Regions from separate parts of the Paenibacillus sp. VMFN-D1 genome, predicted to be linked through region 1. Evidence: a T-box and tRNA genes for the amino acid it is inferred to sense, from the RefSeq annotation. Region 1 holds a T-box; the other holds one or more tRNA genes.
What was found. A T-box is a leader RNA that pairs with one kind of tRNA and senses whether it is charged. The one in region 1 lies ahead of C7820_RS10165 (glutamine--tRNA ligase/YqeY domain fusion protein), so its partner is inferred to be a tRNA-Gln.
Positions count from the first base shown of each region.

Region 2: it encodes a tRNA-Gln, which carries the amino acid that the T-box ahead of C7820_RS10165 (glutamine--tRNA ligase/YqeY domain fusion protein) is inferred to sense. The anticodon was not compared.

Region 1 covers NZ_QRDU01000001.1:2,209,902-2,224,237, forward strand. The annotation lists gene C7820_RS10135 (sensor histidine kinase) at 1-483, shown strand, start outside; gene C7820_RS10140 (response regulator) at 495-2,099, shown strand; gene C7820_RS10145 (restriction endonuclease) at 2,158-2,730, opposite strand; gene rpoD (RNA polymerase sigma factor RpoD) at 2,916-3,821, opposite strand; gene C7820_RS10155 (LacI family DNA-binding transcriptional regulator) at 4,113-5,066, opposite strand; gene C7820_RS10160 (VOC family protein) at 5,163-5,846, opposite strand; gene C7820_RS10165 (glutamine--tRNA ligase/YqeY domain fusion protein) at 5,972-7,657, opposite strand; T-box leader at 7,729-7,992, opposite strand; gene C7820_RS10175 (glycoside hydrolase family 172 protein) at 8,078-9,160, opposite strand; gene C7820_RS10180 (helix-turn-helix transcriptional regulator) at 9,363-10,265, shown strand; gene C7820_RS10185 (glycosyl hydrolase family 18 protein) at 10,299-11,372, opposite strand; gene C7820_RS10190 (polysaccharide deacetylase family protein) at 11,422-13,191, opposite strand; gene C7820_RS10195 (glycosyltransferase family 2 protein) at 13,228-14,336, opposite strand, start outside.
Region 2 covers NZ_QRDU01000002.1:127-14,462, reverse strand. The annotation lists gene C7820_RS15215 (SDR family oxidoreductase) at 1-155, shown strand, start outside; gene C7820_RS15210 (TrmH family RNA methyltransferase) at 234-1,031, opposite strand; gene C7820_RS15205 (potassium channel family protein) at 1,110-1,772, opposite strand; gene C7820_RS15200 (small acid-soluble spore protein SspI) at 1,991-2,224, shown strand; gene C7820_RS15195 (peptide chain release factor 3) at 2,320-3,903, opposite strand; gene zwf (glucose-6-phosphate dehydrogenase) at 4,051-5,601, opposite strand; gene C7820_RS15185 (YwmB family TATA-box binding protein) at 5,770-6,534, opposite strand; gene C7820_RS15180 (hypothetical protein) at 6,710-7,042, shown strand; gene C7820_RS15175 (response regulator transcription factor) at 7,150-7,797, opposite strand; gene C7820_RS15170 (sensor histidine kinase) at 7,778-8,860, opposite strand; gene liaF (cell wall-active antibiotics response protein LiaF) at 8,876-9,523, opposite strand; gene C7820_RS15160 (PspA/IM30 family protein) at 9,697-10,401, opposite strand; gene C7820_RS15155 (PspC domain-containing protein) at 10,405-10,893, opposite strand; gene C7820_RS15150 (PspA/IM30 family protein) at 10,898-11,572, opposite strand; gene C7820_RS15145 (LiaF transmembrane domain-containing protein) at 11,651-11,956, opposite strand; tRNA gene C7820_RS15140 (tRNA-Leu) at 12,691-12,770, opposite strand; tRNA gene C7820_RS15135 (tRNA-Arg) at 12,788-12,864, opposite strand; tRNA gene C7820_RS15130 (tRNA-Cys) at 12,877-12,950, opposite strand; tRNA gene C7820_RS15125 (tRNA-Gly) at 12,960-13,034, opposite strand; tRNA gene C7820_RS15120 (tRNA-Gln) at 13,041-13,115, opposite strand; tRNA gene C7820_RS15115 (tRNA-His) at 13,138-13,213, opposite strand; tRNA gene C7820_RS15110 (tRNA-Trp) at 13,245-13,318, opposite strand; tRNA gene C7820_RS15105 (tRNA-Tyr) at 13,329-13,414, opposite strand; tRNA gene C7820_RS15100 (tRNA-Thr) at 13,418-13,493, opposite strand; tRNA gene C7820_RS15095 (tRNA-Phe) at 13,517-13,592, opposite strand; tRNA gene C7820_RS15090 (tRNA-Asp) at 13,650-13,726, opposite strand; tRNA gene C7820_RS15085 (tRNA-Met) at 13,764-13,837, opposite strand; tRNA gene C7820_RS15080 (tRNA-Val) at 13,873-13,948, opposite strand; tRNA gene C7820_RS15075 (tRNA-Glu) at 14,042-14,116, opposite strand; tRNA gene C7820_RS15070 (tRNA-Ser) at 14,126-14,217, opposite strand; tRNA gene C7820_RS15065 (tRNA-Asn) at 14,222-14,297, opposite strand.

The DNA of each region.
Region 1 (14,336 bases):
AACGGGCACAACTTCGTGCGGCTGCAGGATGAAATTGAGCATGTCCGCATTTATCTCGACATCCAGCGTCACCGGTACAGGAACGCCTTCGCCTATCATATTTCCCAAGATGCAGGAACCGGAGATATCCGCATTCCCCCGCTCGTGCTGCAGACCTTCATCGAAAATGCCGTAAAATATGCCGTATCACGCGTCACCGAGGCGAACATTACGTTATCGGTCAGCAGGAAAATGCCGGATGATCTGGCCAAAATCACGATCTCGGATTCGGGACCGGGCTTTCCTCCGGACATTTTAGAACAGCTCATGCATGGTGGGCCGCTGAACGCGGAAAACGGCAACCGGATCGGTATAATGAACACGATACAGCGCCTTTCACTGCTCTACAAGGGTCAAGCAGACGTCTCCTTTTCTAACCGCGAGGGAGGCGGAGCGGAAGTAACCATGACCATCCCCGTATCCCCGCCGGAAGCCATTGATTAAGGAGGAATCGCATGAACGTGTTACTGGTGGATGACGATTATTTTGTCGTAACGGCACTCGAAAGCAAAATCGACTGGCAAGCACTATCCATTGAGCAAATTTACACGGCTTATAACGTTTCCCAGGCGAAGGAAATTTTGCAGCAGCACGCCGTAGACATTCTCATATGCGATATTGAAATGCCGCAAGGCAGCGGCCTGGAGCTGCTGGCCTGGATTCGGGAAGAGCGCTACCGGGTGCAGGCGATATTCCTGACGAATTACGCGGACTTCAACTACGCCCAGAAAGCGATCGAATTGCAGAGCTTCGACTATTTCCTCAAACCGATCGAGTTTGACAAATTAGCCCTGATTATCCGCAAGGCGGCCAACAAAGCGAGCGAGGAACGGTCGATTGAGGAGGCGGCCCGCGAGGGGCTGCTGTGGAAAAAAAACCAGAACCGCCTGCTGGAGCTGTTCTGGCGCAAGCTGATCACGGGCAAAAGCTTTCCCTCGGAACCCCGGGCCATTCAGCGTGTTATGGAGGAACAGCATTTGCCTTATCAGCTGTCCGACCGGTTTACGCCCCTGATCATCAAGGTGTTTCCTCATGACGGGAGTCTTGGCAAAAACGACAAGGACCTGTTTGATTACGCCCTGCTCAACGTGCTCAACGAACTGCTGCGGAGTCCCTTGTACAAGGTCGAAACGGTGCTGGAATACACGGAGAACCACTGGATTGTCATTTTACAATGGAGCGCTGAGCCTTCTACCGGTCACATTGAAGACACATGCGCCTCCCTCATCCCCAAAGCCAACCGGTTCCTGAAGTGCGACGTATACTGTCATTTGGGACTTACTGAGAGCTTGGCGGCGGTGCATCCTATGATCCGGCAGCTGATTCATCTCAATGAAGAAGTGATCAACATCCGTAATCAAGTCTTCCGTATCGATCAACGGCCGGTGGACGAAGCGGCTTATGTCCCGCCCGACCTGGAGCTGCTGGAAAGATTGCTGAGCGATGGTGACGCTTCCGCATTTGGTGCGGAGATAAGCCGGTATCTGCATGAATTGACCGGGCGGCAGGCGCTGAATGTATCCGCATTGCGGCAGTTCCGGCTTGATTTGATGCAGATGATTTACTCTTTTCTGAAGCAGCGGGAAATCCAGGCCCATAAGCTGTATTCCGGGAGTGCCAACGATCAATTGTTTCAGCAGTCGCTCCAATCGATTGAAGATATGGAGCAGTATATCGCCTATCTGGTAGATACGGCTCTGGCGTACCGGACGTTTGCGGAAAAGCCCAACTCGGTCGTGGAGGAAATCAAGCTGTATATCAGCAAGCATATCGGGGACGATCTGACGCGGAACAGCCTTGCCGAAACCGTCTATCTCAATCCGGATTATTTGGCGCGTTTGTTTAAAAAGGAAACGGGCGTGCCGTTAGGCAACTACATTATCGAGACCCGAATTCAGATGGCAAAGCATTGGCTCGCCACATCACAAATGCCTGTTCATATGATCGCCGGAAAGGTTGGCTACGCCAACGATTCGTACTTTTCCAGGCTGTTCAAGCAGGAATGCGGCTTGACTCCTTATGAATTTAGGCACAAGCAGCAAAAAGACCGCCTTGGGTAGGCGGTCTTATCAACAGCATGGACACGGCTGTTTCCTTCAGTGAGATCAAGGGGAACAGTCACGTCGCCGGGCTGAACTCCGTCAGTTCTTCTTCCTGGGCTTCTTCGCTTCCCATCCACAGGTCCACCAGCCTGTCTCCATTGTACAGCTCGATGTTCAGTTCATCGGCATACTGGTACGCACCCGCCGTGAATTCCCCGGTCGTCGCTACATACCCGCCGACGGCACCACGCTTCACCATCTGGGAGTGGACCACGGCAATGGGGCCGTAGTCCACCGGATTCCGGTCGTCAGTACAAACGGCAAGCCCCAGGTACAAGCCATGGTCGGTGTGCTCCTCGATATCGATTCCGTAATTGCGTGATGCTCGGGTGACATAGGTCCGTCCTCCCCTTACCGCTTCCATCATTTCGGCGACAAACGCCTCGAACTCCAGAGACCCTTCGTCCTTGTCTTCACCCTGTTCCTTTTTATATCGATGATATAAGCCTATTTTTAGCGTTTCTTTCATCTCGTCATGGGTGGTCAGCGTATCGATCGCACTGGATCGGTAATGTATCAACATCCCTTTCTGCCGGAGATAGAGCAGCAGCCAGCAGACATTGGTCACGATTAATATACTGATGATCACAATCTTCCAACCTCCTTCTATGAAAATCAGTGTAACCAGCGCCGATCGTTTTCAGACCTTCAAGCCACGGCCAAACGAAAAAAGCTGCCTGCAGTTAGACCTGCAGACAGCTTTCAAATGAATATGATGACATATGAAATGATGAATGTATTCCAAATCGAATGAATTCGCTTAGACTCTATCGTTTACTCGATATAATCCTTTAATCGTTTGCTCCGGCTGGGATGTCTCAGCTTCCGCAGCGCTTTCGCCTCAATCTGGCGGATGCGCTCACGGGTTACGCCGAATACTTTGCCGACCTCTTCCAGCGTGCGCGTGCGGCCGTCTTCGAGGCCAAAGCGCAGACGGAGCACATTCTCTTCCCGCTCTGTCAGCGTGTCGAGCACATCGCCCAGCTGCTCCTTCAGGAAGGTGAACGCCGCAGAGTCAACCGGTGCCGGGGCGTCATGATCCTCAATAAAGTCACCCAGCTTGGAATCATGCTCGTCCCCGATCGGCGTTTCGAGCGAAACCGGATCCTGCGAAATTTTCATAATTTCACGGACCTTCTCTACGCTGAGCTCCATCGCCGCAGCGATTTCTTCCACTTCGGGTTCGCGTCCAAGCTCCTGTACCAGCTGCCGCGATATACGTGCCAGCTTATTAATCGTTTCGATCATATGGACCGGAATCCGGATCGTTCTTCCCTGATCGGCAATGGCCCGCGTAATCGCCTGTCTGATCCACCATGTAGCATAGGTGCTGAACTTAAAGCCTTTCGTGTAATCGAATTTATCTACGGCTTTGATGAGCCCCATGTTGCCTTCCTGGATCAGATCCAGCAGCTGCATGCCGCGGCCCGCATATCTCCGGGCAATGCTGACAACCAGGCGCAGGTTCGCCTCGACCATGATTTTCTTGGCTTCCTCGTCCCCTTCGGCGACGCGCTTGGCTAGTTTGATTTCTTCTTCCGTGCTCAGCAGGCCGACACGGCCAATTCCCTTCAAGTACATACGCACAGAATCATCATTCTTCATGCCCGTCGGCAGCAGCTCGACGTCAGCGTAGGGCTGATCTTGCTCCTGTTGATTCGACTCGGCTTGATTTCTCATCACTTCATCGCGTTCACGTTCTTCCATCATCCTGTACGTTCCTCCCCCTGAAAATAATCTCTCTGTATCGCTTGATACGGCTTTCTGAGGTGTAAAAAATATTGACAATCACCAATCGTTGTGATACGATAAATGGTAATAATGTGATTAATTTTGGAGTACACATTATAATATCATATACGCATTTACATTTCAATATGTTTCATAGAATTTAGCCTTTTGGATGAAATTACATAATATAGACCCGCCGGAGTAACGCTGATGTTCTCCTGCGGGTCTTTTTTGTTTGCTTTATCCGGATGAAGAACGGTAGATGATCCGGTACGGGATCTGCACCTTTTCCCTGGAACCACGGGTCACGAGCCTTAAAGCCTCCTCACCTACCCGGAAGAGCTGATGGTCTACCGTCGTAAGCTGAAGGACTTGGCCGATCGGCTGATTTTCCTGTCCGATGATGGCGATATCCTCCGGAATACGCAGCCCGGCAGAGAGAACAAATTGGTGGATTCCGGCTGCCACCTCGTCCCCGTTGGCATACACGGCGGTCGGCCGGACTTTTCCTTCAAGAAACTGACGGGCTGCATCCATACCATCCTTCAATGTAGTGCAGCCATCCAGGCACCGGCATGGCGGTACTTCCCCGAAAACGTCCCGGTAAGCCTGCATCGTCAGCCGGGTGCTGATGCTGGTCTCCCCTCTTGCCGTCGTGAACGCAACCTCTGTGTGTTCCCTGTTTTTCAGGAAGGAAAACACCTCGAGCGTCGCGGCATACCGGTCAATGTACGCGCAGCCGATTTCCTCCAGTTCCGTATACTCGCAGGCTACGATATGACCATATCCCGCAAAGGGGACGATGGACGACCAATCGTTGGCACGGGACGTAATAATGATCCCGTCGAGCAGTTTAGTTTTCAGCATGGTCAAATACTCCAGCTCTTTCTCCGGATCATACCGGGTCGGAAGCACGGTCACGGTGTAATCTTCCTCAACCGATTTGTTCAATACACCGCTTAACATCCGGTCGAAAGCCGGGTTGTTATTGTAAGGGATGATCACGCCGATGCTGCGGGTCCGGCCGCGGATCAAATCAACCGCATTGCGGTTTGGCGTGTAATCCAGTTCGTCGATGGCTCGCTGCACGGCGGCTCTTTTTTCAGCGGAAACGTACGGATGCTGGTTGAGAACCCGGGATACCGTGGATACCGAAACACCGGCTCGTCTGGCGATTTCGTGAATGTTGGCCATAACTCCCTGCCTTCTGACTTTTTCATTTCGAATGGTTCCTTTATTATATCACGCTGACTCCGATGCTCATTACGATAGTGGACCAGCCGCAGCGGATTATTCATCTCGGGACTGAATGTCGTACTGATCTGCCTGCAGCAATAGCTGCCCTTTGTCTTGCGCTTGAATGACAACTCGTGTCCCGCTCACAATCGGCGCTCTCCCGTCCGGAAACCAGGGCCGTTCGCGGTCCACCACGATTAACAAGCCCTCGGCGTCGCCCATCGCCGCAAATTGCCGGCCGTCCCCACTCCACATGGACAGTCCCAGCGTCGTTTGAATCTGTTCCACGGCAGCGGCCACTTCATCAACAGGGAGCCCGATTTCGCTGATCCGCAGCAGCTGGCTGCTTGTGAAGTCTTCATTTTCGGCGTTATCGAAGGAATGGTGGGCAATGAATTCAATCAGATTCTCATCCGGATCGTAAAAATACAGGGCATCGGCATTCCAGTTCCCGAAATGAAATTGATCCCCGTCCTGATCGCGGAACAGTGAAATTCCACGCTGAGCGGCCCACTTTTTGGCTGCGCCCAGCTGATTCGTCGGAATCGTAAAGGCAATATGGTACATAGATTTTTCGCCGGGCGCTGCCGCCTTCTGAAGAATGAGCTGGCTGCCGCCGGCTTGAATGGTGACCCTATCCGGCTGTTCATCGGCCACTGGAAGGCCGAGCTTCCCGGCGTAAAATTGCTTCATCTCCGCAAAATGCCGGGTATTTATCGTAAGTTGTTTGATTTTCATCGTAAAAGACCTCCATGTGCTTCTGATTATCAATGTATTGCTCTGCGGCAGTGTATGCAGCATTTCAAAATGCGGCATACCCCGTTCACCGTAGGGCACATGACCTGGCCCGCTTCCGTCGCAGGTCAACGCGATGCTCCCCTCTTCCATGAATCTTTCAGCGAAACGATCCGGTTAAATATCGGTACCGGCCCGGTCTGATCTTTGTGATCCAGGCAGAAATAGCCTTGGCGGATAAACTGGTATTTGGCATCCGGTGAAGCATTTTTCATCCATGGCTCCATGATCGCTTGCCTGAAAATGATTCGGGAATCGGGAGATACCAGCTCTGCCCAATCATTGTCCGATTCCGCCACGGACGCGGCATCTTTCAGCAGGCTGCCGTACAAGCGGATCTCGGCGGGAACACCGTGTGCGGCGGACACCCAATGTATCGTCGACTTCACCTTTCTGCCGCTGAACCCGGTCCCGCTTTTTGTCTCGGGATCGTACGTGCAGTGCAGCTCTTTCACTTCACCGGTCTCCGGATCCTTGACGGCATGATGGCATTTTACATAGTACGCCCCCTTCAATCGAGCTTCGCCTCCCGGAAACAGACGATGAAAGCCCGGTACCGGATGTTCCATAAAGTCCTCCCGCTCGATATACAATTCTCCGGAAAAGGGGACATCCCTGCCGCCAAGCATCGGATCGGCATCACTGTGGTTGAGATGCAGCATTTCCACCTGATCCTTCGGATAATTCGTGATGACGACTTTAAGCGGATCAAGCACAGCCATCACAGCGACAGACTTATCCTTTAAATCCTGGCGGATGAAGTGGTCGAGCATCGCCGCATCCACCGTGCTGCTCCCCCTCAGCATGCCCACTTCCTGCATGAACCGCCGGAGGCCTTCCGGCGTAACGCCTCTTCGCCGCAGCCCCTTCAAGGTCGGAAGGCGGGGATCATCCCAGCCGTCGACGAATCCGCCTTCGACCAGCTCCCTGATGTACCTTTTGCTCGTGACCATTCCGGAAACGTTCAGACGTCCGAATTCCCGCTGCTTCGGGGGTTCCGCCACTTCCAGCTCGCGCAGCACCCATTCGTACAAGGGGCGGTGATCCCTGAATTCCGCGGAGCACAGTGAATGCGTAATGGCCTCGATGGCATCCTGGATCGGATGGGCAAAGTCATACATCGGGTATACACACCACTCACTCCCTGTCCGGTAATGCTCGGCGTGAATGATGCGGTACAAGACCGGGTCCCTTAAGTTGATGTTGGGCGAGGACATGTCAATTTTGGCCCGCAGCACCTTGGCGCCGTCCGGGAACCGGCCTTCCTTCATTTGATGGAACAGGGACAGATTGTCCTCCACCGACCGTTCGCGATAAGGACTGTTTTTTCCAGGCTCCGTGAGCGTTCCGCGGTATTCCGTCATTTCCTCCGCCGACAAATCGCAGACATAAGCCTTTCCTTTACGGATGAGCTTCAAAGCCGCTTCGAAGATCTCTTCCGAATAATCCGAGCCAAAGTACACCGGCAGGTCCAGACCAAGCCACCGGACATCCTCCCGGATCGCCTCCACGTATTTCATGTCTTCCTTCAGCGGATTCGTATCGTCAAAGCGCAGATTCATCTTCCCGTGAAATGCTTCGGCAATGGCTGCGTTCACGTGAATGGCATAGGCGCTTCCGATGTGCAAATAGCCGTTCGGCTCAGGCGGAAACCGGGTCGCGATCGGTCTGGAATACGTTTCGTTCTCCACATCCTCCATCACGGTTTTCGTTAGAAAATCCACGGCTTCTTCTTTCCTTACTTTTCCTTCCATAAACTGTCCCCTCCTGCTCTTATATCAATCAAATAGAAAACAAAAAAATCCCGCCTCCAAGACGCTGACGTCTTGGGGACGAGATTGTATTTCGCGGTGCCACCCCGGTTCGCGGATCTATCGCTACATCCGCCTCTTCGGGTACGGCATGGACGCATGCTTATACCCTAGCTCTGTAACAGGAGCTCCTGTCGCACCATCCGAAGGAATGAGGATCCCTCTTCCGATGCGCCGCTCGGAGGCTTGCTTCAATGACAGACGGCCTGCTCCTTCACAGCTGCCGGAGCTCTCTGCAAGGCTGCCCGTTCATCTACTCTTCTCTTCACCGCGTTTTCGTTCCGATTTGATTTTGACCATATTAACATCATTTTCGGCCAGTGTAAACCGCATGATGCATACTTTAACCGGAAAGGGCGGGGATTAAATAACCTCCAGGCCATCGTTATCCGGCAGCGGCGGATGCGGGGTGTGCGGCTCGGACTGATACCAGAAAGCGACGGAGGCGATATCGTCCTGCAGCGGCAAATAGCGGCCGCCGGAACGCCAACCGAGCGCCTGGATCGTTACCTTCAAGTCCTGTTCAAACCGGATCGGGTCCATCACATGCCAGCGGTACATCCCGAATCGCTGCTGACTCCGGTACAGGCCGTCCGGTCTGATTTGCTGGTGAAAGCCCAAATAGGCAGTGGAAAACGCACCATACTGTCCTTGTGGATGCTCAAAATTCCAGGCGCCGCCAAAATAATCTTCGGTCCCGGTGCCGCAAATCGTCGGGAAATCGCGGTCGCCGTCCATATAGAACTTGATCTCGCCTTCTCCCCACCACCCCGTGTTGTTCACCTGCCAGGCGATGTACGTGCCGACATACTGTCCCCTCCCCTTCACGCCATCCAGAAGCACATGGTCCTGCTTATACGGCAAGGGGTTGCTCCGGCGCCATTGGGCGTGAAAATAGGCCGCATCCTCCGGCACCTCGGTCAGCGTATAGGTGAACTGGTAATACAGCACGACGGGTTTGTCCATTCGGTTCTCTACCGTAACCCGGGCTTTCTTGCGAAACGGCATCACCCAATAGCTGTTCATCCCGCCGGCGGGATTGACCGCCACAGGCAGGGAGTTGACATTGCTCCGCTCGCACCATCCGTTGCAGAAGAAGTCGCCGACAGGCACTTCTACGGAAGGCTCCGACTCATCATCCCAATAAAAGCGCAGAAACATATGACGCCAACTGTCCGGAAAGCAGGTCAGCCAAATATGCTGAATGGCCCCGGGTCCGTCGATTTCTGCGGCGGTAAACACCTCACCCGGTTTGATCTCCACTGATGGCGATATTTTCCACCCCTGACCCAAATCCCGCCCGGCATTCGCTCCGGTTCCCTGGGTCGCCATGCCGCCCTTTCCTTTAGCTCCCGTCACATTTTCCGCGCTGATCGATCTCGTCTGTGCCGAGGACATCCGGAATAGATTGCCGAGGCCCATGTTCAGTCCGTTAAAAGATTCCATGCTCATCTCTCCTGTCATTGGTCTAACCGGATTTGTATTAAAGCGGTTACAAGTCATTCTACAGGCGTTTCCCCTCTTTATCGATGTTGGGACTTGTTATTTGTTATCCATTCTTGCTATTGTCAGAATAAAGAACCGCCGAGCCGCTGAAAGAGCAGAAACCCGGATACGGGATCATTAGTGGAGGGAGCTGTCAAAGCGTATGGACCGGCAACAGCTACTGCAAGCCTTATCCCCTTACGTGCGAAGGGCGTGGCATCACAAAGTTGACCGTATGAAACTGGCGCCGCGGATCATTTTTGATTACGAACTGCTGTATGTTGAACAAGGCGAGCTCGACATCCGGATTGGCGGGGATTCACTGACTGTGTTTCCAGGCGACCTGCTGCTGTTCAAGCCCGGTATAGAGCATGAATTTGTCCGTTCCAGGGGCCCCTGCTGGATGCCCCATATCCATTTCGACGCCCTGTATTATGAAGACTACGAGGAGGTACCGATTAACTTTAAGCTGCGGGCGGAATGCAGCCAACAAGAGCTTTCGTGGCTCCGGCCGGATTGGCTGGGTTCCGTGCTGGAAATCCCCCATCTGATCCGGGTACAGAACCATGCGGAAATTCATCAGGAGCTGATGCGGCTCATCCACGCCTACGAGCGCCGGGATGCCGAATTTCCGCTGCTGCAGAAATCGCTCGTGCTGGATATTCTGTATTTAGTCATCAAGGGCCTGAAGGCGGCCGGACATGGCCGGCTCTCGCTGCATCAGGCCGCGATGGAGCGGGCGGTGACCCACATTATGGAGCATTACGATACCGTCATCCGGCTGGAGGACTTGTCCAAAACGGCCTGCTTGAGCCTGTATCACTTCTCGCGCGTATTCAAGCAGACGTATGACGTGTCACCGCACCAATTCCAGATCCGGTACCGGATGGAGCGTGCCAAGGAGCTGATGATGTACAGCCGGTTATCCCTGTCCGCGATCGCCGAGCAGGTTGGCTACAGCAGCATTTACGCTTTCAGCAAAGCGTTTAAGTCCGCCTGCGGCATTTCTCCGAAAAAATACATGAGCACCCATGCCTCCATGGGTGCTCCGGAAATCCATCATTAAGCCGCTGACGCGTAAACGCGAAGCGGCTTTTATTTACTTTGCCGTTGTGGCAGCTTGAACCAGCTTGTCCAAAGTGCCGCTTCCGAGTTCTCCCAGCCTCCATACGGCCACATGGCTAATCCCGGCCTGGCGCAGCGTGTCGATCCAGGAAGTCAGCGTGGAACCGTCCGCATACCACACCGTATGTTTTACATTCTTATCATCGGTGTACTGATAGTGCAGACTTCCGCTGGCCGCGTCCCGCTTGAGATCCGAGCCGTTCGTGTACCGCATCTTTACGGCCTGCTGTTCGGTAATGGCAGTCACTTGATCCCCATGCCAGTCAAAGCCTCCGGCCGCAATCGCGATTGTCTTCACCCCCGGAACGGCTGTCATCCGCTTGGCTAACTTTTTCAGAAAAGCTTTGTCCGCTTTGGGTCCCGGACCGCTATGCGTACCGTACAGATTGTAGGCCATCATCACATATTCAGGACCTTCGGGCAGCTTCAGCGTTTCGACGGGAGCCCTTGACTCCAGCACGATGCGGAGCGATTTCCCCTTGGCATGCATTCGCTCATACAATTCGCGGTAAAAAGCGGTCATATAACCCCAGTCCTTGTCCGGGATGCGCTCATAATCGATCTCCACCCCTTGAAACGAGTATTGATCGAGCAGCGCTTCAATCTCGGCAATGTGCTTCTCCCGTGCTACCTTCGTGGATACCAGCCGCGAGACCAGCTCCGAGTCTTTGGGGGACTCACCGCCGTCCTGCCGCACGATATCGTTAACAAGGGTCAGGTTCAGCTCGCCGATGCCGGCAGCCTCCGCCGTTTCCCGGATTTGCGGGAGCGCTTCTTGGAAAGCCTTCGTAAAATAGGGCTGATCCGATTCGTCAAAATAGGCGGCAAACGCCTGAACACGGCTCAGAGCCTTGCCCAGCTCCCCTGCATCTGCAAGCCCCGACTCCCACTGCCAATCCACCACCCATGCGGTAAGGTCCACAGGAGTTCTGACCGGCGGAGCCGCCGCTTGCATCGCCGGCTGCCTCATCCAAATGCTGAAACCGACCCCTACGGCGACGATGACAAGCACCAAAGTCATCCATCCCGATTGAGCCACTTGCTTCATACCCATCTTCTCATTACACCGCCATTTCGCCTATGAAATTGCTCTTTCGTCAGAACGTATCGATGGCCCAATCGATCGTGACGTCCATGGCATGCTCAACCTGCGCCGCGACTTTTTTCCAGCCGAGCAGCTTATTCGTATACCACACCGAGGTTTTTCCATCCGCCGCATTTTCCGTAGTCACCGTGACATCCTCAAAGATTCCATCATAGATGTCGTCCTTCGTATTTTGAGGACTATAGGCTGATCCCAGTCCCACGGCACCGCCCTTCAGCGAAGGATCGACCGAGGCTTGGAGAACGGGCTGCCCGTCCACGATGACCTCCAGCCGATTTCCCGACACCTTCATTTGAATCTGCCGGGTATTTTTGATGTTGAGGGGATATTCATCCTCTTCATCCGTATTGGCTCCGGCCTGCGATTCTTCTGCGGAATACACCGTTGCCTTGTCAAAGGCGAGGTCCTCCGAAGACCACTTGACCGGATCCAGCTTTTGTGAACCCAAGACAGTCACAGGCGAACCAGAAAGCTTCTGCTCCACCTGAATTTCGTTGCGGTCCAGCGTGACGCGCACATACTGCTGGCCATCTCCACGGTCCTTCAAGTAAAAAGACTGCTTGCCGACCACGTTGCCGGAAACCTTCGCGCTTAAGGTGAAATCCTCAGGCGCCTGTTCTCCTTGATCCAGCAAAAGCTTGCCTTCCCCGGCAGGCGGTGACGTCAGAACGATCCGGTTATCCTTGAATTCGGCGGCGCCTCCAGCCTGCTTCCACTGCCCCGACTGCTTCTGGTCCCCGGTCACATACTTCATTTGCTGGCCGCTGTCCTTACCGATTTTCATCAAAAGATGGTTGGTTGACCAGTAGGGCTCAGGCTGGACGCGGGTCAGGTTGTACACATCCTGTGATGGCCCGTTGAACGCATTGCCCTCCAGGTTAAAATGCATCTGGAACAGAGAACGGATATTGCGGTCATTTACATCCGTCACAAGCGGGTTCATGCTCCCGTACATCGCATTGGCATGCATGATCATATAGACCCCGGGCACGAAGCCGAATTTGTCGGTATAGACCGTGTCCATCAGCTGATAATCCTTGCTGATCCGCGCCTGCATCGTATCCCGGTCCTCGAGCGGAATCATATTTTCATCGCGGATAAAATCCATAAGGTAGTGATTATAATGCTCGATGTCCTCTTTGCTGTCCAGCTTATTTTCGTCCTTGACGCCGATATAGCCGCCGTTTTTATCGAAAATATTGATGTAAGTCAAACGGTACCCGTTGGTCCCCATTTCCCAATACCCGCTTTTCATCATGCGGCGGAGTTCCTTGGGCTGCACGAATTTATGATCCCCGTTCCCCATCTTGTTGGCATAGGTAAGGAAGGTCGCCTTATCATTGTATCTCTCCAGCAAGGGCTGGGCATAAAGACTGGAGTCATTGCGCCCGTCCTCAAAGGACAAAAACAGCGCCTTGTCCGGCAGCGCTTTCCCTTTATGGTAGAAATCGAGGATGTCCTGCTGTGACACCGTGACATAGCCTTGATCATGGAGGGTTTGTAGCTGGGCTTTAAGCTGGGCTTTATCGATCAGAAGCGGTGTTCCGGTACGGCTGACCCCAAAATAAGACAGCGCGACAAACCCGCTTCGATTATGCCACGTCGACTTGTCCGGTTCGGCGTAGCGGTCGGTTCTTCCGACGGCTTGGTAGATCAGAAAGATGACCATGATCACCAGGAAGAGCTGGATCCAGGTTTTGATCCACTTCCGCCGGTTTTTGCGCTTCACATCAAGCGCTTCGCTGCGTTTTCCTTTTTTCATCCTGCATCCTCATTTAAATTCCGCGGTTCCGCCGGGTTACAGCGGCACTTCCGTCTTCGTATTTTTTCGGTTTTTTCTTGCGGCCTTTTTATTTCTCGCCTCGACGTCCTGCGGCGTTTCCCTTGTCCCCCAGGTTGATTTCCAGAAGGTGAACCAGGCGACCGGCATTTGCCAGAGCAGCACCATTTCGTAGAAAAAGCAAAAGACGAAGCCAAATACCCACAGCTTGCTTTTACGGAACAAAAGATGGGCCAGACTCATCAGCAGGGACATCAGCAGAAGCCCCATCAAGAAGGTTCCCGGGAACACATGGTGGAAAATGGGCACATACAGCAGGTTGTAGAGCACGATCAGCGGCGCAGCGATTGGAACGATGACACCAATGTAGAAAAAGAGCGCCATAAACGGCTCCTTTCTCCAAATAAACCCTGCAGCCCTAAGAGATTCCCGAAGCCAGGAACGCTTCCAGCGCATCTGCTGCTTCAGGAAGACATTCATCTCCGAAGGAACGATCGTGGAGCAAATCGCTTTATCCTGATACGCCGTCCGGTGTGTCTTCAGGATAAAGTTGGTCATGCTGCGGTCGTCGCCGAACGTAGCGGGCTGTCCCAGAAACTTCTGGTTGAGCCAGGCGTCCGCATGCTTCAGCACAAGCCTCTTTTTATAACAGGATAACGGCCCGGACAGGCAGGTGACGCTGTCAAACCAGGACTCGGCCGCTTTCATGATCCGGAACGCGATATAATAGCGCACGGTCTGGAGCTTCGTAATGGAGTTGGTGTACTTGTTCTCCACATCCGTCCGCCCGGCAACCCCGCCCATACGCGGATCTTGGAAGGGCTGCACCAAGTGCTTGATGGCGAGCGGATCGAGGAAGCTGTCCGAATCCACGAACACGACGAGATCATGCTTTGCCATCCGTACCCCCTGCACCAAGGCTTCCCGTTTCCCTCCGTTCTCAGGGAGGATATGCATCCGAAGCCGCTCTTTGGTTTGAAAGCGGTCGGCTTCCTGATGAAGCAGGTCGATCGTTTTCTGAATCTGCTCCGCAGACCGGTCGGTAGAGCGGTCATCAACGACGATGACCTCCAGCTTGTCCACCGGGTAATCCTGATTGATGCAGCTGATAATCGTCCGATCGATCC
Region 2 (14,336 bases), on a different contig from region 1:
ATAAAATCATCAGCCACACGCCGATGCGCCGGTTCGGCGTTCCGGAAGACCTGCTGGGTACCCTGCTCTGGCTGGTGGACGACACCACCTCGGGATTTGTCACCGGCACGGTGGTGCCCGTTGACGGCGGATTTATGGCCTATTCGGGCGTGTAACGAAACGCAAAAAAGGCAGCTCCGCATCGCACACCGATCGGAATTGCCTTTTATTTTTATACTCACGAGCAGGCAGGTTCAATCAAAATGCCGCTGCCGCATCGCCTCGAACAGCATCAGCGTCGAAGCCATCGCCACGTTCAGCGACTCGGCCTGCCCCCGCATCGGAATGATGAGCGCGTCATCCACCAGCTGCTGCGCCTGCTCCGATACCCCTTTGGCTTCGTTGCCGACGAGCAGCCAGCAGGAGCCCTGCCGGAAATCGTAGCTGTAGCACGTGTCCTGCGCCTGCAGGCTGGTGCTGATCACCCTCGCGCCGCTCCGCTTTGCCTCCGGCAGGATCTCCATCAAATCACCCTCCACCACGGGTAAATGGAACAGCGACCCCATGGTCGAGCGGATCGTCTTCGGGTTGTACAGGTCGGCCGACCCGCGCCCCAGAATGACCCCGTCCGCCCCCGCCGCATCGGCACTGCGGATGATCGTCCCGACATTGCCGGGGTCCTGCACGCCGTCCAGGACGATGACCAGGCTGCCCTCCCGGCTCATCAGGGCGTCAAGCCCTGCCGCGGTCTTGGGCTTCCGGGCAATGGCAAAAACCGGCTGCGGCGTTTTGGTATCCGTACACTTCGCGATGACCGCAGGCGATACGCCGATCCACTCCACAGATTCCCCGCCGGCCAGGTGGGCAAGCTCGGACGGAATCCCCTGCTCCAGGTCAAACGCGACGCACTCCAGGTCTGCCCCGGCCGTCAGCGCCTCCTGCACGAGATGAATGCCCTCGATGATATATTTATGCTGCTTGTCCCGGTGCTTCTTCTCGAGCAGCTGCGCCCATTCCTTGACCCGGGGATTTTGCGGTGAAATGATGTCCATCCTTAACCGTCCTTCTCATGATTCATCTGTCAAACTGCTCCTCTGCCCCAGCACGAGGTTTTCGCGTTGAGGATCGGATCATTTCGGATAAGCCAGCTCCAGCTTGGTCAAATCGCTTTTCTCGCCAACGATAACGAGTACGTCGTCTTCGCTCAGCGGGGCGTCGGCATACGGCGAAATATCCATCTTCGTGCCGTGCTTGATCGCCATGACGTTGCAGCCGAAGCGGGCGCGAATGTCGAGCTCCCTCAAGTTTTTGCCGACCATGTCCTGCGAAGCCTTTAATTCCAAAATGCTGTAGTCTTCGGAAATCTCGATGTAATCCAAAATATTCGGCGAAGTGAGATGGTGGGCGACCCGCATACCCATATCCCGCTCCGGAAAAATCACTTTATCGGCGCCGATCTTTTGCAAAACCTTGCCGTGCAGTTCATTTTGCGCCTTGACGATAATCGTTCCGACCCCGAGATCCTTCAGAATGAGCGTCGTCAAAATACTGGATTGGATGTCTTCGCCGATGGCGACAACCACCACGTCAAAATTGCGGATGCCCAGGGCACGAAGCGCCTCTTCATCCGTTGAATCCGCTGATACGGCATGCGTAACCATATTTGATACCGCCTGGGTGCGCTGTTCATCCGAATCGATGGCAAGCACGTCAAACCCCATCTCGCTCAGTGTGTTTGCAACACTGGAGCCAAAGCGCCCCATACCGATGACGGCGTACTGCTTTTTCGCCATATGTTAACCTCCACGACTATAAGAAGTCTATCCTGCTTATTATATCACAGCGGGTGAAAAATCTGAATTTTGCCACCCGCCTCGGGGCACATTACTAAAGAATATCATTACAATTCAGACTGAGCCCTGGGAAGCGGGACGTCGTCCGCACGATATATGGAAGCGGGCGCGGCTCTGATGTGAAGGGTTCATACTTTTAGCCTGGAGGGAAAACGATCATGTCAATTCTTCTCGACCTGCGCCAAGCTATTGTCCATAAGGTCCATGATTCCAATGAAGCCGAGCTTCGTGAAATGATTGAAGGGTCCGTCGACGGTCCGGAGCAGGCGCTCCCCGGCTTGGGAGCGATCTTTGAGATGATGTGGAAAAATATCGACACGAAGCAGCAGAACGAGCTCGTCCATGTGGCTCATGAGCACCTCAAGACGATTAAGCCGGGGCCATTGACTTAACAAAGACGCCGGTGCTTTTACCGCACAACGACAAATACCCCTCCGCTGGGAAACAGCTGAGGGGTATTTCCTATATTACAGAAGCTTCAGCAGACTTAAGGCGCTGTCTCCAAAAACTTCGCGGTTGGATTTTTTTCCATCGCCGTCCGCATCGCATATTCGTTTTCGAACAGCACGACATAGTTGCCCTTCTTATCCTTCACCAGCGTCGAGTTGATGCGGAATTTGCTCGGATCGATCTGGTCGTCCACGATCCAGCGGGCGAACTGGTACGGCATCCGCTGCAGCTGCACATCCACGCCGTACTCGCCTTTCATCCGGTATTCGAATACTTCGAACTGCAGCTGGCCGACAACGCCGAGAATCGTATCGTCGAAGCTGACCGTATGGAACACCTGAATGGTCCCTTCCTCCGTCAGCTGGTCGATGCCCTTCTGGTACTGCTTGTGCTTCAGGGCGTTCTTGACCGTTACCTTGGAGAAAATCTCCGGCGAGAACGTCGGCAGCTCGTCAAAGACGATTTCGCTGCCTTGGCTCAGCGAGTCGCCGATCCGGAAAATGCCCGGGTCAAACAGCCCGACGATATCGCCAGGATACGCCTCATCGACGATGTCGCGGTCCTGTGCCAGGAACTGCTGCGGCTGCGACAGCTTGATGTCCTTGCCGACCCGCACATGCTTGACGGTCATGCCGCGCTGGAATTTGCCGGACACGATCCGCATGAAAGCGATACGGTCCCGGTGCGCCGGGTTCATGTTCGCCTGGATTTTGAAAATGTAACCCGAGAACTTCTCGTTCGTCGGCTCGATCAACCCAGCCGTGCTGCGACGCGGCTCCGGCGGCGGGGCCAGCTGCAGGAAGTTCTCCAGGAACGTCTGCACCCCGAAGTTGTTGATCGCACTGCCGAAGAACAGCGGCGTCAGTTCGCCCTTTTGTACCTTTTCCAGGTCAAATTGGTCCCCCGCCACGTCCAGCAGCTCCAAGTCCTGGCACAGCTGATCGTGCAGGTAATCCCCCGCCATCTCACGGATAACCGGGTCGTTATAGTCCTCCACCTTCTGTACCTGGATAGTCGAGTGGTCGTTCCCTTGGAACAGCTCGACCTGATTCTTCATGCGGTCGTAGACACCGCACAGCTCGCGTCCGGTCCCGATCGGCCAGTTCATCGGCACGGAGCGGATGCCAAGCACCTGCTCCAGCTCCTCCATCAGGTCGAACGGACTCCGGCCTTCCCGGTCGAGCTTGTTAATAAACGTAAAAATCGGAATGCCCCGCTTCGCGCAAACCTGGAACAGCTTGATCGTCTGGGCCTCGACCCCTTTGGCCACGTCGATCAGCATGACGGCGCTGTCGGCAGCGGTCAGCGTACGGTACGTATCTTCACTGAAGTCCTGGTGACCCGGGGTGTCCAGAATGTTGACCCGATGTCCGTTATAATCGAACTGCATCACCGACGAAGTAACCGAGATCCCCCGCTGCTTCTCGATTTCCATCCAGTCACTGGTCGCGTGCTTGCTCGCTTTGCGCGCTTTGACCGTACCGGCCAGCCGGATCGCGCCGCCGAACAGGAGCAGCTTTTCCGTTAATGTCGTTTTACCTGCGTCCGGGTGGGAGATAATCGCGAACGTCCGGCGCTTCTCCACTTCCTGCTGCAGCGTATCATCTATCGCTTTGCTCATTTCACTATTCCCTTCATCACTAAAGTCATGTCTATTATTGTATCACATTCTCTACGCAAATCACCCCCATGCAGAGGCTGCATGAGGATGATTTCATTTCAGGCTATGTCTTTAGTGAAACATAAGGCAAGCACCGGCACAACGGTTTTATTTGCCAATCTGCCACACGACGTTGTCCTCTTCCTGGCCGTTCACCGGCCACCAGTGGAAGCCGTCCGCTTTCAGCAGTTCGTCCGTTTCCTTCGGTCCCCAGGACCCGGCAGGATAATAAGAGATATCACCCTGATTTTGCGCCCAGGCTTCGGCGATTTTATCGACGAAGGACCAGGCCGACGCCACTTCATCCCAGCGGGTGAAATACGTCGATTCGCCACGGGCTGCATCATGCAGCAGGCGCTCATACGCCTCAGGCGAGTTGATGCCGACCATGCAGCTCTGGCAGAAGTCCATCGCAAGCGGCTCGATTTCATTTTCAGAGCCCGGCTTCTTCGCGTTGATCTTTACGTAGATGCCTTCCATCGGGTTCACCCGGATGACCAGCAGATTCGGTTCGAGCTTGTATTTTTTACCCAAATACACGTTGTTCGGCATGCTCTTGAATTCCACGACGATTTCCGTCGTTTTGACCGGAAGGCGTTTGCCTGTCCGGATGTAGAACGGTACGCCCGCCCAGCGGAAATTATCCACGAACAGCCGCGCCGCAAAATACGTTTCCGTATTGGAATTCGGGTCGACCTTGTCCTCCTCACGGTAGGCCGGCAGGTCCTTACCACGGGCAGAGCCCTTGATGTACTGGCCGCGGATGACGTTCTTCTTCACTTCTTCCGCTGTCTCGTAAGGCCGGAGCGAACGGAGCACCTTCACCTTCTCGTCGCGGATGTCCTCCGGCAGCAGGCGGCTAGGCGGCTCCATCGCGATCATCGTCAGCATCTGCAGCATATGGTTTTGTCCCATATCACGGAGTGCACCGGCATGGTCGTAGTACCCTCCGCGCTCTTCAACGCCGACGGTTTCGCTCAGCGTAATCTGCACGTTGGCAATATGCTTGTTGTTCCACAGCGGCTCGAAAAACGCGTTGGCGAACCGGATGACTTCGATATTCTGCACCATTTCCTTGCCCAGATAGTGGTCGATCCGGTAAATCTCTTCTTCTTTAAAGACCTGGCGAATCTGTTCGTTCAGCTCTTCAGCCGATTTCAGATCGTAGCCGAACGGCTTCTCGATGACGAGGCGGTTCCAGCCTTCGGCATCCAGCATGCCGCCCTTTTGCAGGTTAAACGATACGCTTCCGAACAGCTCCGGCGCCAGGGCCAGATAGAACAGGCGGTTGCCCGGAATGCCGAACTGCTTCTCCAGATTAACCGTCTGTTCGTTTAATTCACGGAACCCGTCGACGTTGTTGATATCGAGGGACTTATATTCAAAATGCTGCGCAAACGTCTTCCAGTTGTCGTTGTTCTCCGCCTTGTAACGGCAAAATTCCTGAATCGACTGGAAGATGTCCTCACGGAACTCCTCCTGGGTACGCGGACGCCGCGCGACGCCGATGACCGCAAAATCCTCGGCTAATTTACCTTCACGGTACAAACTATAAATGGCAGGAAACAGTTTGCGTTTGGCCAAATCCCCGGTTGCCCCGAAAATAAAAAATACAGCACCAGGTGTTTTGAGTGCTTCAAGATTTTGATTTTCAGTCATGGCTCCTCATTCTTTCTATGTCGTATTTTGGTCTCTTCAAAATCCCGATTTTACACCATAATTTGGTGGCATAAAATGATTGATGTCATTTTAGCACATTCATCAGCATGATGCTATCCGTTTAACTTGGTCGTAAATCAAAAATTTCTTTCTGCGTGCTAGGCAGATCTAATACTCAATCGTAATGACCGGAAGCCCGATCGTCACCCGGCTGCTGCCGGTCGATTGATCCTCATGAACCGCCACCTGCATGTTCAGAACCTTCCCTCCGCTTTGGATGCCGGACCGCAATGAAGGCACCTCGTAAGCGTTGCTGACCGTAGTCGCATCCTCGTAGGTTTCCGCCTTAGTCGCCGCCATATGTCTGAAAATGCCATCCTCTACCGCTTTCATGGTCGATCCGGCAGGATGCTCCCCTTTAACCGTTCCCTGCAAAGAAGCATTCCATTCAGCATCGATGCCGTTTTCGTGCAATGCTTGTCCGTATTCCGACTGGAGTTCGGTCAAGGCGCTCAGCTGCTCATCACCAGCCGCCTCCATTTGAATAATAATATAACTGCGATCCTCTGAAATCTCCTGCCAGTTAAACCGCACGTTAACGCCATTTTTCGTATCCACGACCCGGTATGTCAAGTGACCGCCTTCCGTCAGCTGCTGTACTCCCGGCAGATTCAGCGATCGGGACAGCCCCTCGGCCGCCTCGTACGCATCCTGATTTCCGTTGGCTTCCCAGTCTCCCTGCCACTTCACAACCAGACGCTGCGGCACGTCCACCACTTCATTTCCCAGCTTCAAGAGGGTGCGCAATTCTTCCGGATCCTGATGGGACGGCGCCGACGTCTGATTCGCACTGTACCACAAATACCCCATCCATACCAAAGCCGCTACGCATACCGCCAAACCTAAACCTGCCCATCTCCGGACTGCCATCATCCCTCATACATCCCTTCACCAGGAAATCTATCAATCTACTAAAAGGATGTCCGTTTCCGGGGCGATTATACCTAAAGCCGCACGATAGGCGAAATTGGGTGAATGACCATAGCCGCGTCCATAGGCGGTGAATACACTGGTTAATAAAAATGATAAGGGAGGTTCGCACACTTCCATGATCCCTATTTACCCATTAACAGAAGAAAATATTCGGCGGCACTGCGGCAAAATGGTCGCCGCCTGTATGTATGACGGCAGAGTATATACCGGAAAGCTGACCGAGTGCAAAGACGGCCATATTATTCTGAACGGGCCGGAAGGCACCCAGCTGCACGGCGCCAAAGTAAAGGGCGGCCATAAAAAACGCGCTAAGGGGCCTGTAGCCAAAGCTCCACAAAAAGCCACTGTCCGCGCCTTCTATCCTTATTATCCGTATGGCTATGGATTCGGCTTTGGAGCTGGCCTGGCGCTGAGTCTGGCCACCCTCGGGCTGCTGTTTTTGATTTAGCAGTCTTCAAAACTTACACATCATTATCTAAAAAAGCCCCTGGAAGCTATCCGCTCCTCAGGGGCTTTTCATCTGCTATGGATTAATTTGCTCTGGATTCAATCCAACTATTCCGCCAAACCGTTCTTGTAAGCGTAGATCGCCGCCTGCGTGCGGTCGTCTACGCCCAGTTTCGCCAGGATGTTCGTCACATGGAACTTGACCGTTTTGATTCCAATGATGAGGTCATCGGCGATTTCCTGGTTGGACTTGCCCTGCGCCAAAAGGCGGAGCACATCCATTTCGCGGTCGGTCAGCTCCTTGTGCGCCGGGGCCTCCACCTCCGGATGGCGGAACCGGTTCATCATCTTGGAGGCGACCTGCGATTCCAAGACCGATTGGCCGCGCGCCGCGGCGCGGATGGCGTCGGCGATTTCGCTTGCGCGCGACGTCTTCAGCAGGTAGCTGAATGCACCGGCCTCGATAACCGGGTACATTTTCTCGTCGTCCAAATAGCTTGTCAGCACGATCACCTTGCAGTCCGGGTACAGCTTCAGCAGCTGCCGCGTCGCCTCAATCCCGTCCATGCCCTCCATCACCAGGTCCATCAGGACGACGTCGGGTTTGTATTCCCGGGCAAGGCGGATGCCTTCCTCCCCGCTGCCTGCCTCGCCGACGACTTCGATGCCGTCCTCAGTCCCCAGCACGGCCGCCAGACCGATCCGCACCATCTCGTGGTCATCGACGAGCAGCACTTTAATCATGGGTGTTTCCATTTCCAAGATCCTCACTCCCTACTTTGTCTTCAGATACAATCGGCACGGTAATTTCGATTCGCGTACCCTTGCCGGGCGCCGTAATGATTTGGATCGATCCGCCGATTTCATTGACGCGTTCCTGCATATTGGAAAGGCCGTAAGAGGCCTGTTTTGTCTCGTTTAGTTCGAAGCCCTGGCCGTCGTCACGCAGCATGACCCAGACCATGTCTTTCTTTTGGTGAATCCGGATTTCCATCTTATCCGCTTTGGCATGCCGGAGCGTGTTAGACATCGCTTCCTGGATGATTCGGAACAGATGGTTTTCGATTCCTTTTACCAAGTGGATGCCTTTGTCCATTTCAAACACGATTTCCATCGGAACCTTCACTTTGAGCTCTTTGATCAGCTCGCCGAGTCCTTGCTCCAACGGCTTGCCTTCCAGATAGACCGGCCGGAGATGCAGCAGCAGCGCTCTCATTTCCGATTGGGCCACGGCGGCCATTTCTTCGATGAGCGCCACCTGGCGCTGAGCCTTGTCAAAATCCTTCTCAAGCGTCCTCCCCACGGCCGTCGCCGTCATCGATATCGCAAACAGCTGCTGGGATACCGCATCATGCAGCTCCCGCGCCAGCCTCTGGCGCTCCTCTACGATCGCCGATATCCGCGCCTGCTCAGCCAGCTGGGCATTGTTCGTGGATAAGCGCTGAAGGGAGTTGACCTGCTCCTCCCACTTTTTGCTGATGCGCCCAAGCTGCTCGCCAAGGCGCCCGACCTCGTCGCTGCCAAGCTCCGGCACGGAGCGGGCGACGTTCCCTTTTTCCCAGGAGAGCAGCGTCTCCCGCAGCCGTTCCAGCTTCATTTTGACCCGGTAGCTCTGATAGAACCCGAAGATAGCTCCCAGACCGATCGGAACCAGGATCAGCGTAGCACCGGCCTGCAGCGTTTTTTGCCAAGAATCAAACGGGGCCAAATAACCATATGTATAAAGCACGTAAAAAATGATCAGGAGCATAACAAAAGAAAGAAGGGCCCCCTCGCCCATGCTCCGGGAGACCATATTAGCCGGTTTTCGGGTTTTCATCAGGGAACCCTCCTCCTATGACAGATCAATATCAACATCTCCTACCAGGTAGGAAATATGGAATTTAACTTTGTATTCGCTGGTCTCATAATTTGGGGATTTCCAGTTCAAACGGTTCATCAAGCCGTTATCCCGATGCCCTCTGAAATCGATCGCGCCGAACAGGACGAACACTTCAAGCTCCACCCCGTAATACTCCGGAATTTTGATGTCCGTATCCCCCATGATGCCTTGAAACATCATCACCGTACGGTGTTCCTCGGGGATCGCAAGCGACAAATCCAGATCGGCTTCGTTGATAACATGCCAGACGCTCTGGCTTCTCATAGCCCAAGGGACCTGATCCCAATTGTAATGCCCCGAAAAGCCCTGCTTCTGTAGGTACCCGTCCCGGTTTTGTACCTTCCTTGCCTTTACAAAAAACCATCCCAGGGAGATCAGCGCAATCCCCAGCACGATCAGCAAATGATCAATTAGCAGCAGGATAGCTCCGACCGCCACAAGACGGTAGCCTCTCTTCACTTTTCCGCCGCGAATCGTATAAATTCCCATAAGAATGAATAAGAGGGCGACGATGGTAAAAAAGCCGACCCACCTGCCGAAGAGCATGAGGAGGCCGATCCCGATGAGAATCAGCGCAATGAAGCGATTTCTTTTTTCCATGCCGCACCTCCTTATGATGTCTTGGTTTATCGGAAAAGTAAGACCGGAAAAGCCATAGGGTTGTGACGGGCACACTCCTTATGGCTTCACCGGGATCCAGGAAGATGTGAATGAGGTCTCGCGCCCTTATTCCATTCTTCCTAGCATATCATATTGTCCGCAGAATTGAATACTTATTCTTTATTCGATTTGGAAGGAGCGGCAGTCGTCGGGTTCAGCTTGCTTTTCAGCGCGCTGAGCTGTTCTTCCACCTTCAGCTGCTTCTCCGCATCGACCGGGCTGGTGAAGGCGGATGTTTCCGGACGGTAAGGGGCACGCATCACATCGGCTTCAGCTTCCATTTGCATGATCTTTTCTTCCATGCGGTGGAATCCAAGGGACGCGCTTCCGCTTTCGATCGTATGCAGGCTGCTGATTTGAGACATTTGCTTTTTGGCTTTCGCCATTTGAGCACGGGCTACGAGCTCATTGCGCTTGTTGCGCATTTTGTAGAACTCGTCTTTCATGTCATGGAGCTGCTGTACCAGTTCTTTGGCCTGCGCCTCGGATTGAGCATGCAGTTCTTGGTACTCGGACAGTTTTTGGTCAAAATAAATCTTTTCCTCGAGCAGCTTGCGCGCTACTTCTTCCTGGCCGTTACGAAGTGCCAGTTCAGCTTGAGCCTCACGTTGGCCGGCCATCTTCACGGCTTCTTCCACGCGCTGCTTCATGCGGCGCTCATTGGCCATTTGCTTCGCTACTGTAACTTCCGCGTCATGGATTTCTGCCTCCATATCGCGCAGATACTGGTTCAGCATAATTACCGGATCTTCAACTTTATCCAATACCTCGTTCACCGATGCTTTCGTCATATCCTTAATTCTTTTAAATACTCCCATGTTTTACACTTCTCCCTTCTCGTACTTAGATAATTTTTTTTTCAATTCCTCAAGCTCTTTCTTCATGGCTTTCTTCTCGATATCTTCCATCATGGCGTCCAGGTCGGATGCGGACGAGCTGTATCCGCCCGGTCTGCCTCCGCCGTAAGCCGAACCGTTGTATTTGGCTCTAGGGTCAAAAGATTGGGCACCATAAGCGCCATTGCCTTGCTGACCGTTGCCGTAGTAGCTGCCGGATCCCATACTATTGCCGTAGTATCCTCCCCCAGCTACCCCCGGTCCCGGTCCATATGGATTAAAAGGTGTCGTTGGTTCTTTAGGGATGACCAAAGCCGCGATAAAGTAGATGAACAGCGTGGTCCCGCCGGTAAATGGGATACTGATCAAGAACAGGATCCGCAGCAGCGTGGAATCGATGCCCAATGTATCGGACAGACCGCCGCACAAACCGGTGACCATTTTATCGCGGGTCGATCGGTATAGCTTGCTCATGACGTTACTCCTTTCCGCTGTTGTTCAGCTTTTCCTTCAGGCGGGCCAGCTCCCTTTCCAGCACGCTGGATACCGTTCCGCTGGCTTGTTCGAACAGTTCCTGACCGCCGCGGCGCAGGTCGCGCAGACTGCGTGCTTCAAATTCCCAATCGGAAATGCGGTCTTCCAGACGGTTGAACATCTTGGGAACATCCTGTCCGCCAAAACCTTCCATGCGCTGATTCATCCGTTGCTGAAGTCTGAGGGTTTCCATCCGTGCCGCGTAGTATTGACGTTTGCTGTACACGGTTTGGTACTCCAATTTCAGGTCGTTCAGTTGATTTTCCAGCTCGGTGAGCGACTGGCGGGTTGTATCCAGCAGTCCTCCGTATTGCTCGAGCTTTTCTTCATAGATGATTTTTTCCTGCAGTGCGAGCTTGGCTAGATGATCCTCGCCGGCCTTCAGAGCCAGCAGCGCCTGCTCCTCACGCTTTTCCTTCATACTGGATGCCTGATCCACTTGCTGCTTCAGCTGTCTCACATGAGCGGAGTACTGCTGAACGAGCTTCTCGGCTTCCATAATATCGTCACGCGTTGATGCCAAAAACTGATCGATCAACCGTACCGGGTCCTGACTTTGTTCCAAACGTTCATTTAATGTCGCTACGGTGATATCCCGTACCCTGCGAAATACGCTCATCTGTTTTTGCTCCCTCCTTATAAGCTGTGATCGCCTATTCGTTTGATTGTATTTATTGAAGGTAATTCTTTGTTACCGTTACATCCACTTCGACGACTTCTTACCTTTCAGCAGCATAATCCCGAACACTACCAGGGCAATTCCCAGCAGCGGTCCGATGATCCAGGACAGCTTCGCCAGAAGTCCCATGACACCGAATGCGAGGATAATCGTACCGATGACCACCTTACCTCTGCGAATTCCATAATAGCCGAGCACGATCATCAGGATCGGGAAGATCAATCCGATCAGCCTGCCGAATAATGGAGCGAATACTCCCAGGAGCATCAGTGCTCCGATTGCGATCAATACGATCGCCCAACCAGAAGTTTTATTTGTTCTCATGCTTTGTCACCGCCTTTCGTTTGTATCAACCTTATGACTCTATTTTAGGTTCTATCCGGGTTTTCCAAAACGGACCCCAGACGGTTTTTAATCCTAGACCTAAGTCGGGGGAAGGCTCGGACCTTAGACGAAGCAAGCTTTTTCTGCATGGAACGCGGCAGCCACATCCTCCACTGAAGCTCCAATATCCCGTTTATAGGGCATGATCGACACGCTATGGGAACTTCAATGAGCAGTTTACTTAAACAATGCTTGGGATAGGGAATCGTTGGAGGCTCTGAGCAAGGGATTTAGCTCTTAGCTAAAGAAACATTGAGCCAGTTTAGCCCCGGTAAAGCCGGCTGGAATGGTTTATCAACTTTAAACAAGGATGGGGAACACGTTCAAAGGGAGTAATGGTAGAACGAACGGATGATCAGAGGATCTTGTTCAAGGCTGTTGTACACCCTCTTACTCCCATCTTACGAGGGCATGTCATATAAAGAGAACATTATGCGGATAGGACCTACATAAAACAAAAGGATACGAATTAAACGCCATACAAGCCATACAAATAAACGCAATACGAATTAAAATGGCCGCCTTTCTGCGGGATATCATCAGGTGGCTGATTGGAAGGAGAAGTGCAATATAGCGGGATGGGAGATTAACGAACGACGAACGATGGCTCGGTTTACAATGTTAGTCTATACAAGAAAAAGCCTTGGAAAGATATCCAAGGCTTTTCTCTATGATGCCGGTGAAGGGACTCGAACCCCCACGGTTTCCCTCACGATTTTGAGTCGCGCGCGTCTGCCAATTCCGCCACACCGGCATATTCAGTTAAAAAAATGGCGCGCCCTAAGAGATTCGAACTCCTGACCTTTTGATTCGTAGTCAAACGCTCTATCCAGCTGAGCTAAGGGCGCATATGAAATTAATGGAGGCGCCACCCAGATTCGAACTGGGGATAAAGCTTTTGCAGAGCTGTGCCTTACCACTTGGCTATGGCGCCGAAATCAAATGGAGCGGACGACGGGAATCGAACCCGCGACCCTCGCCTTGGCAAGGCGATGCTCTACCGCTGAGCCACGTCCGCTTAAACTGGCTGGGGATATAGGATTCGAACCTATGCATGACGGAGTCAAAGTCCGTTGCCTTACCGCTTGGCTAATCCCCAACAAGATTGTCATTATAAGTTATGGGGCGATCGATGGGACTTGAACCCACGAATGCCGGAGCCACAATCCGGTGCGTTAACCCCTTCGCCACGACCGCCATAATAAAAGATATGAAACTGTATTTCGAATGGCAGGGGCAGCAGGAATTGAACCCACACTAACGGTTTTGGAGACCGCTGTTCTACCTTTAAACTATGCCCCTATAATAAAACTGGTGGAGGCTGATGGATTCGAACCACCGAACTCGTACGAGAACAGATTTACAGTCTGCTGCGTTTGGCCACTTCGCTAAGCCTCCATATGGTGCCGGCGAGAGGACTTGAACCCCCAACCTACTGATTACAAGTCAGTTGCTCTACCAATTGAGCTACACCGGCTTTTATGCTTGTTATTAAATTCATGGTGGCTCGGGACGGAATCGAACCGCCGACACGAGGATTTTCAGTCCTCTGCTCTACCGACTGAGCTACCGAGCCTAATTTTGTTTTTATTAAGAGCATTATTGCAACAAACTAAACTCTCAAGAAAATAAATGGCGGAACCGACGGGATTCGAACCCGCGATCTCCTGCGTGACAGGCAGGCATGTTAGGCCTCTACACCACGGTTCCACGGCCAATTATGTATCTCCATACGTAAGGAGATAAATTGCGGGGGCAGGATTTGAACCTGCGACCTTCGGGTTATGAGCCCGACGAGCTACCGGACTGCTCCACCCCGCGTCATTAAAAAATATTTATTTTCTTTAAAGTATAGATGGTGGAGGCTGAGGGGATCGAACCCCCGACCCTCTGCTTGTAAGGCAGATGCTCTCCCAGCTGAGCTAAGCCTCCATAAGAAACACTTTTAATATCTTAGCAGATAAACCACTAAAAAGGCAAGCATTTTTTCTTTGGGATTCTCATCCCTGAAGCTAATAATTAAAGTGGTGACCCGTATGGGATTCGAACCCATGTTACCTCCGTGAAAGGGAGGTGTCTTAACCCCTTGACCAACGGGCCAAACTATAATGGCGGAGAGAGAGGGATTCGAACCCTCGAGACGCTTTTGGCGCCTACACGATTTCCAATCGTGCTCCTTCGGCCAACTCGGACACCTCTCCATAATGGCTCCCCGAACAGGACTCGAACCTGTGACAACTCGATTAACAGTCGAGTGCTCTACCAACTGAGCTATCAGGGAACAATATTTAATTCAAGTGTTTGATCACTTGAAAACTAG